Regions from separate parts of the Methylobacterium sp. E-041 genome, predicted to be linked through region 1. Evidence: riboswitches for the same ligand, from Rfam matches in the RefSeq annotation. Region 1 holds a riboswitch; each other region holds the start of a gene.
What was found. A riboswitch is a leader RNA that binds a small molecule or an ion and turns the genes downstream of it on or off. The one in region 1 is predicted to bind cobalamin.
Positions count from the first base shown of each region.

Region 2: another riboswitch for cobalamin. It lies ahead of MKK70_RS17035 (CbtB-domain containing protein); the one in region 1 lies ahead of MKK70_RS13180 (TonB-dependent receptor).
Region 3: another riboswitch for cobalamin. It lies ahead of MKK70_RS27565 (TonB-dependent receptor); the one in region 1 lies ahead of MKK70_RS13180 (TonB-dependent receptor).

Region 1 covers NZ_JAKSYQ010000143.1:1,324-4,592, reverse strand. Annotated here, with positions in the region: gene MKK70_RS13180 (TonB-dependent receptor) at 1-1,568, opposite strand, end outside; cobalamin riboswitch at 1,687-1,901, opposite strand; gene MKK70_RS13175 (DUF2778 domain-containing protein) at 1,970-3,124, opposite strand.
Region 2 covers NZ_JAKSYQ010000181.1:16,622-19,890, reverse strand. Annotated here, with positions in the region: gene cobW (cobalamin biosynthesis protein CobW) at 1-699, opposite strand, end outside; gene MKK70_RS17045 (DUF1636 family protein) at 718-1,086, opposite strand; gene MKK70_RS17040 (CbtA family protein) at 1,079-1,828, opposite strand; gene MKK70_RS17035 (CbtB-domain containing protein) at 1,851-2,027, opposite strand; cobalamin riboswitch at 2,064-2,345, opposite strand; gene cobU (bifunctional adenosylcobinamide kinase/adenosylcobinamide-phosphate guanylyltransferase) at 2,413-2,940, shown strand; gene cobO (cob(I)yrinic acid a,c-diamide adenosyltransferase) at 2,937-3,269, shown strand, end outside.
Region 3 covers NZ_JAKSYQ010000292.1:116,958-120,226, forward strand. Annotated here, with positions in the region: gene MKK70_RS27560 (App1 family protein) at 1-1,200, shown strand, start outside; cobalamin riboswitch at 1,285-1,493, shown strand; gene MKK70_RS27565 (TonB-dependent receptor) at 1,829-3,269, shown strand, end outside.

The DNA of each region.
Region 1 (3,269 bases):
ACCTCGTAGCCGGTCGAGGGCACGAGGAAGGGCGAGCGCGCGATGTTGAAGAGGGGGCTCGCCGGGTCGACCGTCGCGGTCACGCCGCGCACGTCGTTCGAGTGGAAGCCGCCGCCGTAGTTCACGTAGAGCTCGGTGTCGAACCACGGCCCCAGCACCAGCCCGAGCTTCGGGTTGACGATGCCGTCCCGTGCCTTGCCGGAATTGGCCGCCGTGTCGGAGACCACGTCGCCGTAGTAGCCGTCGGCCCGGAAGCCGACGCTGGTGCGCAGCCAGTCGGTCCAGCGCACGCGGTTGTCGACGTAGAACGCCCCGCTCGCCTCCAGCACCCGGTCGTCGAGGACGCCCGTGCGGAACTGGCGGTTCGCGGTGTTGAACAGCCCGACGCGGATCGCGTCGGTGCGGGTCTGCACCCCGATCTCGTTCTCCATCGGATGCCCGAACAGGTCGCCTTGGAAGACGTGGCTCACCTCGCCGCCGCCGAGGATGCGCTGGTCGAGCTGGTGGAACTGGTCTCCGTTGACCGGATCGTTGAGGAAGTAGGTGAAGTCGTTGAACAGGTTGAGCTGCGAGCGGATGACGTAGGCCGAGGCCCGCGTGACGCCGGTGTCGTCGGTCATGCTCCAGCGGCCCGAGAGCGAGAACCGGCTGCTGTCGCCGCCGTCGGTCGGGTTCAGGGTGCCGAAGCGGCCGATGATCCCCTCCGACACCGCGCGCGATGCGATCTGGTTGGTCGCGGTCCAGCGGCTGGCATAGGCCATGCCGGTGACCGAGAACCCGTCGAGCGCCGTGCCCTGGCTGTAGCGCACCACGCCGTTCACCTTGCGCAGCGCATCCGGCACGTCCCACGGGCCGTCGTAGACCTGCGCCTCGCCCGCCACGAGCAGGTTGCCCTGGCCGAGGGGGGCCGAGGCGATGGTCAGCGCCCGCGCGTAGCCGAAGCTGCCGAACGCGGTCAGCGCGACGTTCTTGGCGACGGTGTCGAGGTAGTCGATCCGTACCGAGCCGGCCGAGGCGAAGTCGCCGTCGCGGACGAAGTACGGCCCCTTGTGGAACGCCACCGCGCCGACGAGCTCGGGGATCAGGAAGTTGATGTCGGCGTAGCCCTGGCCGTGCGCGTGCGTGCGCATGTTCACCGGCATCCCGTCGACCTCGATCGCGATGTCGGTGCCGTGGTCGAGGTTGAAGCCGCGCAGGAAGAACTGGTTGGCCTTGCCCTCCCCCGAATGCTGGGTGACGATCAGGCCGGGCACGGATTCGAGCACCTCGCCCGGCCGCGTGATCGGGCGGCTGTTGATCTCGGCGCCGGAAACGATGCCGGCGCTCGCCGCATCCACCGTCCGAAGCGCCCCGCCGGCGCCGATGGTGCCGCCGACGTAGCCGGCGCTCGCCGCCGCCCCGGCGGCGGGCCTGGGATCGTCGGCCGTCACGGAGATCTCGGCGAGGTTCGCCTCGGCCTCCCCGGCGGCGGGGCGCGCCAGCGCGGCCGGGCCCGAGAGGGCGGCGGCGCAGGCGAGAGCGAGCAGGGTTGGCGTTCGGAAGACGGGCGGGGACTGGGACGCGGACACGGGACCTCGGGCGACGCGGACGTGGCACGTCACCGCGAACGAGGCCGATCCACCGCTCCGTCCGTCGGACGGCCGGGGGCTTCGACACCCGCCGGAACACCCCGCCCGACGCGCTTCGCGTGTGACCACGACTGACGGCAGGTCTCCTGGCTCGCGGGTCATCGCCCGCCACCGTCTTCCCGGATGCGGCGCATCCAGTGACGTCCAGTGGTGGAAGGCTCGCCGCTTACAGTTGCGGGGGCAGCCGCGGCTTCGGGCAAGGCCCCGTCGGGCCCTCCCCTCACCGCGTTCCCTTTTGATCCTCGATGAGGAACCGTCGCGTGCAGGTTGCGTCGGGCGCCGCCGGCCCGTCAATCCGGCTTTCGGACGCCGTCGCCGGGTGTGGCCGATCGGTGACGGCGTCAGCGGCTCGCGGCGAAGCGGGCCGGGCCGTCGCCGCGGCCGGTCACCACGACGAGGCGGCGGATCTCGCCGCGCAGGAACGCCTGCAGGAAGCGGTCGTAGTTGCGGAAGGACACGCAGCCGTTCGAGGCGCCGCTCGGCCCGAGCATGTAGGTGTGGGCCAGCAGCCCGTCGCGGCCGTGGATCGCGGCGGCGCCGCCCACCGGGTTGAGGCGGATCGCCCGCACGCCGTGGAACAAAGCCTCGCGCTCGGTGAGGTCGTAGGTGCCCGGCGGGGTCGAGCCGCGCATCCGCAGGTGCACGAAGTCGGGATGGTCCATGCTGGCGCCGAGGCCGGAATGGGCTTCCAGCACCTCGCCGTTCGGCAGGCGGACGGTGCGGGCGGTGATGTCGTAGATCGCCGTGCCGGCGCCCGCGTCGGGGCCGGGGAACAGGCGGCCGCGCGACCGCTCCAGCCCGGGGCTCTCGAGGGCGGCGTAGGCCAAAGCCGGGCCCGAATCCTTCCGCGCGGCGAACAGCTCCTCGAAGAACGACGGCGTCTCGGCGGTGGGCGCCGGGACCGCCTCGGGCACCCGGCGCGGAGCGCGGCGCAGGGCGAGGCGCTGCGGCACGGGGGCGGCGATCAGGTCCGCCGGGCGGGCGACCGGCAGCGGCACGATCTGGGCCTGCCGCACGACCTCGGTGTCCCGCAGGACCTGGGTAACCCGCAGGACCTGCGTGTCCCGTAAGACCTGGTTTGCCCGCAGGGCCCGCACCTGCTCCACGACCTGGGCCTGCCGGCCGGTCTGCACCGGGGGCGCGGCTTCCGTCGAACGCGGCTCGGCGGCCGCGAGCGTCGCGACCGGCGGGGCGAAACGCGGCTCGGGCGGGGTGAGCGCGGCGCCGAGGGGCGCGCCCTGACGGTCCGCGCCGGCCTCCGGGCCCAGCATCGGCCGGGGATCGAACAGGGCGGCGAGGGCGGTCGACCCGGTGCTGCGGGCCTGGAGGCTCGCGACCTGCGGCACCGGCTCGGTCCCGCCGCCCGGCGGCACGCCCTCAAGGGTGACGAGGCAGAGCAGGGCGGCGAGCGTGTTGCGAAGGATCGGGTGGCGGCGTGCCCGCCGGCGGCGGGCGGGACGCGTGAGGCCGCAGGAGGAGCGCGGGTGATGAGGCATGCGGACTCGACTCGAAGGCGACCCGGTGCCCGCAGCCGCGCAGCGTCCGGCCCGCGCCCGCGACGGATCGGCGGGCGGCGGGCCGGCCGATGGGGTCGGCCGTGCGGGGATCGAGAGAACTGCGACTGATCCGTATTGGGCGCGC
Region 2 (3,269 bases), on a different contig from region 1:
GTCCTCGGCGGCGGCCTGGAGGCCGAGCAGCACCCGCGGGTCGATCTTGCCGTGGGCTGTCTCGACCACCTTCACCGCGCGGGGAAGCTGGCGCTCCACCTCGGCCCGCACCTGCGCGAGGCCGGCGGCGTCGAGAAGATCCGCCTTGTTGAGCACGACGAGGTCGGCGCAGAGGAGTTGGTCCTCGAACACCTCCTCGAGCGGGTTGTCGTGGTCCACCGCCGTATCGGCGGCGCGCTGGTTGGCCAGAGCCTCGGGGTCCTCGGCGAAGGCGCCCGAGGCGACCGCCGGCCCGTCCACGACCGCGACGACGCCGTCGACGGTCACCCGCGAGCGGATCGCCGGCCACTGGAACGCCTGGACTAGGGGCTTGGGCAGGGCGAGGCCGGACGTCTCGATCAGGATGTGCTCGGGCGGGTTCGGGCGATCGAGAAGAGCCGTCATCGCCGGCACGAAGTCGTCCGCGACGGTGCAGCAGATGCAGCCGTTGGGAAGCTCGACGATCGAATCCTCGGTGCAGCCCTCGATGCCGCAGGCGGCGAGGAACGACTTGTCGAAGCCGATGTCGCCGAACTCGTTGACGAGGATCGCGAGCCGGCGCCCGCCGGCATTCTCGACCACGTGGCGCACCAGCGTCGTCTTGCCAGCCCCGAGGAAGCCGGTGACGATGGTGCAGGGGATCTTCTGGACGATGCTCATGGGGATCTCGCCGATGGCTCAGGCCGCGCGCGGCGGAAACGGGGGGATGCGGGCGACGACGCCCTTGCGGAATTCCTGCGGCCTCTGCTTCCACGGCACGATCCCGTCGGGCGTGCCGGCGTAGAGGCCGACGCCGTCGAGGATGATGCGTGCGGATTCCTCCGGGTCGAGGTCGCCGTAGACGTAGGTCCAGCGATCCTCCGCGGCCACGGCGACGGTGCAGGGCCGCTTGCAGACCGACAGGCACTCGACCGCTTCGATCGTCACGCCGTCGGGGGCGGGAAGCGCATGCAACGCGTCGAAGAGGCGGGCGCCCGCGCGCGGGCCGTCCGGCGCATCGCTCTCCATCCGGCAGGTGGTGCAGACGTAGAGGATCGTGTCAGCCACGGGCGCCTGCCGCGGCCTTCGGGCCGAAGGTCTGCCAGGCGCGCCCGAAGGCCAAGCCGATCACCGCCCAAAACACGAAGGCGATGGCGAGCGAGCGCGCGGCGAACTGCGCGGCGAGGCCGGCGGGAAGCTCGGACGGCGTCGCCGCCACCTCCGGCGCACCGGCCAGATGCGGAGCGACGATGAGCACGATTCCGCCGAGGATGGTGATCGGCACCCGGCGGATCGCGATGAGATAGATCCCCATCGCGGTGGCCGACGCCGTCATCACCCACCAGACCTGGCGGGCGGCCAGCGGGGCCGCCTCGCTGCCGGGCAGCTCGGGCGGCAGGCCCAGAGCCGGCGCGAGCGCCACTGCGAGGAAGCCGGCGACCGCGAAGGCGAGCCCGCGCTCGGGCGACGGCTCGCGGCCGGTGGCCAGCATCACCGCGCCGAGGAGCAGGGCGTAGCCGATCCCGCCGACGAGGGTCGCGAGCCCGGTGAACAGTATGCGCGGCAGGCCGGCGGCCGGCTGCCATTCCGGCTCGGCCTTGGTGTCGTGGTCGTGCCCGGCATGGGCGAGCACGATCGGCGGGCGCCCGACCAGCGGGGCCGCCGAGGCGGCGGCGCCGGGAGCGGCCTGGGTCTCGTAGCGCTCGGCGGCGATGATCAGCGGCGAGGTGAGCGCGAGCTCGAGCCCCGTCACGAGGACGGCCGCGAGGAAGCCGGCGGCGAGCGCCGCTGACAGGAGCCGGATGAGCATGGGAACGCCTGGGTTCAGGCGGTCAATGGCAGGGGAAGTTCTGCGTGTGCCGGAAGTCGTGCGCCGCGTTGTGCAGTGCCGAGGCCGGCGAGAAGCCGGCGAGGAACACGAGCCCGAGGCCGAGCATGGCGGCGGCGACGATGGCGACGAAGCCCTCGTTCGCGCGGGTGCCGGTCTGGGTGAGGGTCTGGGTGGTCATGTCGACAACATCTCCGGCCGCCCCGCCGGCGGCGTTCGAGAAAGCGCGGGGGACGGCAGGTCTCCTGGCTCGCGGATCGCAGCGCCTGCCGCCTTCCCGAAACATCGGTGGCCGAGGGCAGGAGCTGAGGGCTCCCACGGCGTTCCAGGCTTCGATCCGCAACGCAGTCCCATCTTGGACAGGTCGGTTCAACGAAGCCCGGATCGCCGTGGGGACCCTGGCCGCTTACAGTTGCGGGGGCAGCCGCGGCATCGGGTTTCCCCTCACCGCATTCCCTTTTCACCCCGTCTCCGGGGCACCGTCGCGTCCAGCCATAGCCTGTCCGGTCTCCCCGCACAACGGAGGCTTTGACGGGCGCACAGGGGTTGGGGCATGGGTTCCAGCCATGCAGCAGGCCGCGCCTCGGACGACCCTCGTGCTCGGCGGTGCGCGCTCGGGCAAGAGCGCCTACGCCGAGAGGTTGATCGAGGCGGTGCCGGGCCCGTGGCTCTACCTCGCCACGGCACAGGCCTGGGACGACGAGATGCGCGCGCGCATCGCCCTCCACAGAGCGCGGCGCTCCGGCGACTGGATCACTCGGGACGTGCCGACCGCCCTGGCCGCCGCGATCGCCGAGGCGCCGGGGCCGGTGCTGGTCGATTGCCTGACCTTATGGCTGACGAACCTGCTGCTTGCCGATGCCGACCTCGACGCCGAGACGGCGGCGCTCCGCAGTGCCTGCCGGGAAGCGCGCGGGCCGCTCGTCCTCGTGTCGAACGAGGTCGGCCTCGGGATCGTGCCCGACAATGCGCTCGCCCGCCGCTTCCGCGATGCGGCCGGACGCCTCCACCAGAGCCTCGCGGCCGAGTGCGACCGCGTCGTCCTGGCGGTCGCCGGGCTGCCGCTCGTCATCAAACCGCAGGGAACGCCATGACCGACGACGCCGAACGCCATCGCGAGAAGATGGAGAAGCGCAAGGCGGTGCAGGACGCCGAGGTCGCAGCCAAGACGATCGAGAAGGGCCTGCTCATCGTCAACACCGGACCCGGCAAGGGCAAGACCACGGCGGCGCTGGGCCTGGCGCTGCGCATGCTGGGCCGCGGACACCGGGTCGGCGTGGTGCAGTTCATCAAGGGCGCGTGGGACACCGGCGAGGCACATGCGCTGAGGACGTTCGGCGACCGGGTCGCGTGGCACGCGATGGGCGAAGGCTTCACTTGGGAGACGCAGGACAAGGCCCGCGACATCGCCGCCTGCCTCAAC
Region 3 (3,269 bases), on a different contig from region 1:
GTCCGGGCGCTGAAGCTCGTCGCCCGCCCGGTCCGCCGGGCGCAGGGGCGCGGCGGCATCGTCATTGAGCCCTATCGCGGCTACGGCTCCGCCGACGAGATCTTCCTGATCGGCCGCATCTTCCGCCAGTCCCACCCCGGTACGGCACCGGGCGACGAGAGCCTGCGCGCGCAGCTGCGGGACATCACCCGGCGGATCGCGCGGCGGGCGCTGAAGGACGCCGCCGTCACCGCCCGCTTCGGCGGCGCGCAGGCGCGGGTCCAGACCGACCGCGACGGCTACTTCCGCGTCCATCTCAGCCCGGAGGCGTTGCCCGCGGGCGACCATGGCTGGCACGACGTCGACCTCACGCTCGAGGCGGAGCTGCCGGTGCGGGCGCGGGGGCAGGTGTTCGTGCCGCCGGGCGCCACCGGCTGCGTCGTCGTCAGCGACATCGACGACACGGTGATGCGCACGGGCGTCGCCAACAAGGCCAAGATGCTGTGGCGGCTGTTCGTGGAGGATGCCGAGAACCGCGTCGCCTTCCCCGGCGTCGCCGCGCTCTACCGGGCCCTCTACGTCGGCCCGGACGGCATCGAGGCCAACCCGATGCTCTACGTCTCGCGCGCGCCGTGGGGCCTGTACGAGATGCTGTCGGAGTTCTTCACGATCCACGGCATCCCGGTGGGCCCGATCCTGTTCCTGCGCGAATGGGGCCTGTCGTGGAAGCACCCCCTCCCCCGCCGGGCGGAGGATCACAAGCGCGCCCTGATCGTCCACATGCTGTCGCTGTATCGCGACCTGCCCTTCGTGCTGATCGGCGACAGCGGGCAGCACGATCCGGAGGTCTACGGCCGGATCGTCGCCGACCATCCCGGCCGGGTGAAGGCGGTCTACATCCGCAACGTGTCGCGGGACGCCGACCGCATACGCGAGATCGAGGCGCTGGCGCAGGTCGTCGCGGCCGCCGGGAGCCACCTCGTCATCGCCGCCGACAGCACCGCCATCGCCCGGCACGCGGCGAGCCTCGGCCTGATCGCACTGGGCGCGGTCGCCCTGGTGGCGGACGAGCACGCGGCCGGCGGCGAGCCGGCGGAGCTGACCGCGGAGACCGCCCTGCCGGGCGACCTCGGCTCCGTCCTCGGCGGCGCCGGAGGAACCTTGCCGCCGAGCGTCGTCGTCGAGGCGTCGGCGCAGGACGGATCGCATGTCTCGACCTAGCGCCACCGTGCGCGCCGTCGCTGTCGCCGCCGGGTCACACTTCACAGGAGCGTGATTCCGGCCGTTGACTCTTCGGGACCGCGGAAGCCACTTGGCGGGGACGGTTCCCCTCGGGGATCAAAAGGGAACGCGGTGAGGACGAGGCTCCGAGAAGCCTTTCCGATGCCGCGGCTGCCCCCGCAACTGTAAGCGGCGAGCCTCCATCAACACGTCACTGGGTCACGGCGCCTGGGAAGACGATGAGGGGCAGCGACCCGCGAGCCAGGAGACCTGCCGTCAGTCGTGGTCACACGCGAAACGCGTCGGGCGGGGTGCCTCGACGGGTGTCGAGACGCATGGGCCCGCGCGGCGCATGCGGGGCGGCCTCGTTCGCGGTGACGTGCCACCACACGCGTCCGCACGTCCCTTCCATGCCCTTGCCGACCGCGAGACCCGCGCCGAACGACGCACAGGAAGCCGCCCGGCATCCGTGCGCCGGCGGCCGAGCCGCGTTCGGCCGATCGCCTAATTGTAACATTGTTACATTCGATGTAGATCGAGGGTCGGGCAGGCCGTCGCGTCGCGCCGATAGAGCCGAATCCGATCCATGCTCGTTCTTCTGCAAACCGCTCGTTCCCTCGGGCGCGCGATGCGCTGCCCGCTCCTCGCCGGCACGGCGCTCGTCATCCTCGCTCCGCCGCGAGAGGCCGGCGCCCAGCCGGTCGCCGGCGAATCGGCGAGCGTCGTGCTCGACACCCTCACGGTCGCGGGCGACGGCGTCGGCTTGAGCCGCACCGCGCCGGTCGGCCTCAACCTGCGCACGCCCGACCGCGGCGCGAGCCGCCTCGGCCTCACGCCGCTGGAGACCCCCGGCAGCGTCGACGTCATCTCCGGCGAGACCGCGCGGCTGCGCGGCCAGGACACGATCGCGGACGCCGTGACGCAGAACGCCACCGGCATCACCACCATCGCCTCGCCGGGCAACGGCAACGGCGCCTTCACCAGCCGCGGGTTCTCGGGGCCGAACTCGATCCAGCAGCTCTACGACGGCACGCGGCTGTTCGTCGGCGCCAACACGGTGACCTTCCCGTTCGACACCTGGAACGTCGAGCGCATCGAGGTGCTGCGCGGGCCGGCCTCCGTGCTCTACGGCGACGGGGCGATCGGCGGCGTCATCAACGTGGTGACGAAGAAGCCGACCTTCACGCCCATCAACGTGGTGCGGGCCGGCGTCGGATCGGACGGCATCGCGCGGCTCGCCCTCGATTCCGGCGGCCCGATCGGCGACGCGGTGGCCTATCGCCTTAACGTCAGCGGCAACCGCGCCGGCGGCTGGATCAGCCCGGACGGCGACTTCCGCAACCTCGCGGTCTCGGGCGCGATCCTGCTCCAGGCCACGCCCGACCTCGCCTTCACCCTGAGCCACGACCTCGGCTATCAGGAGCCGGCGCGCTACTGGGGCACGCCGCTGGTCGACGGGCGCATCCCGGATTTCATCCGGTTCAAGAACTACAACGTCCGCGACGCCAAGATCACCTGGGCGGACAACTGGACCCAGCTCAAGACGGAGTGGACGCCCACCGCCGACATCACGGTGCGCAACACCGCCTACCGGCTGCAGAGCCGGCGCCACTGGCTCGACGTCGAGACCTACAGCTTCAACCGATCGACGCGATTGGTCGACCGGAGCGACTACACCGAAATCTACCACCAGCAGGAACAGGTCGGGAACCGGTTCGACGCCGCGTTCAAGGGCACGCTGTTCGGCTTCCGCAACGAGTTCCTGGCCGGCTTCGACGTGAACCACATCGACTTCCGGCACATCAACAACTTCTCGACCGTCGGATCGGGCCTCGTCACCAGCGTTCCGCTGACGGATTACGACCCGGGCTCGTTCCCGCTGAACGGCCGCGCCAGCCCGGCCTACGCGACGAGCACCGACCAGGCCTCGGTCTTCGCCGAGGACCGGCTGATCCTCACCGACCAGCTCTCGTTCCTGTCCGGCGTCCGGTTCGATGCCTCGACCCTGCAGCGCGAGAACCTGATGAGCAACGCGCAGTTCGAGAAGTCCTTCCAGGGCCTCGGCTACC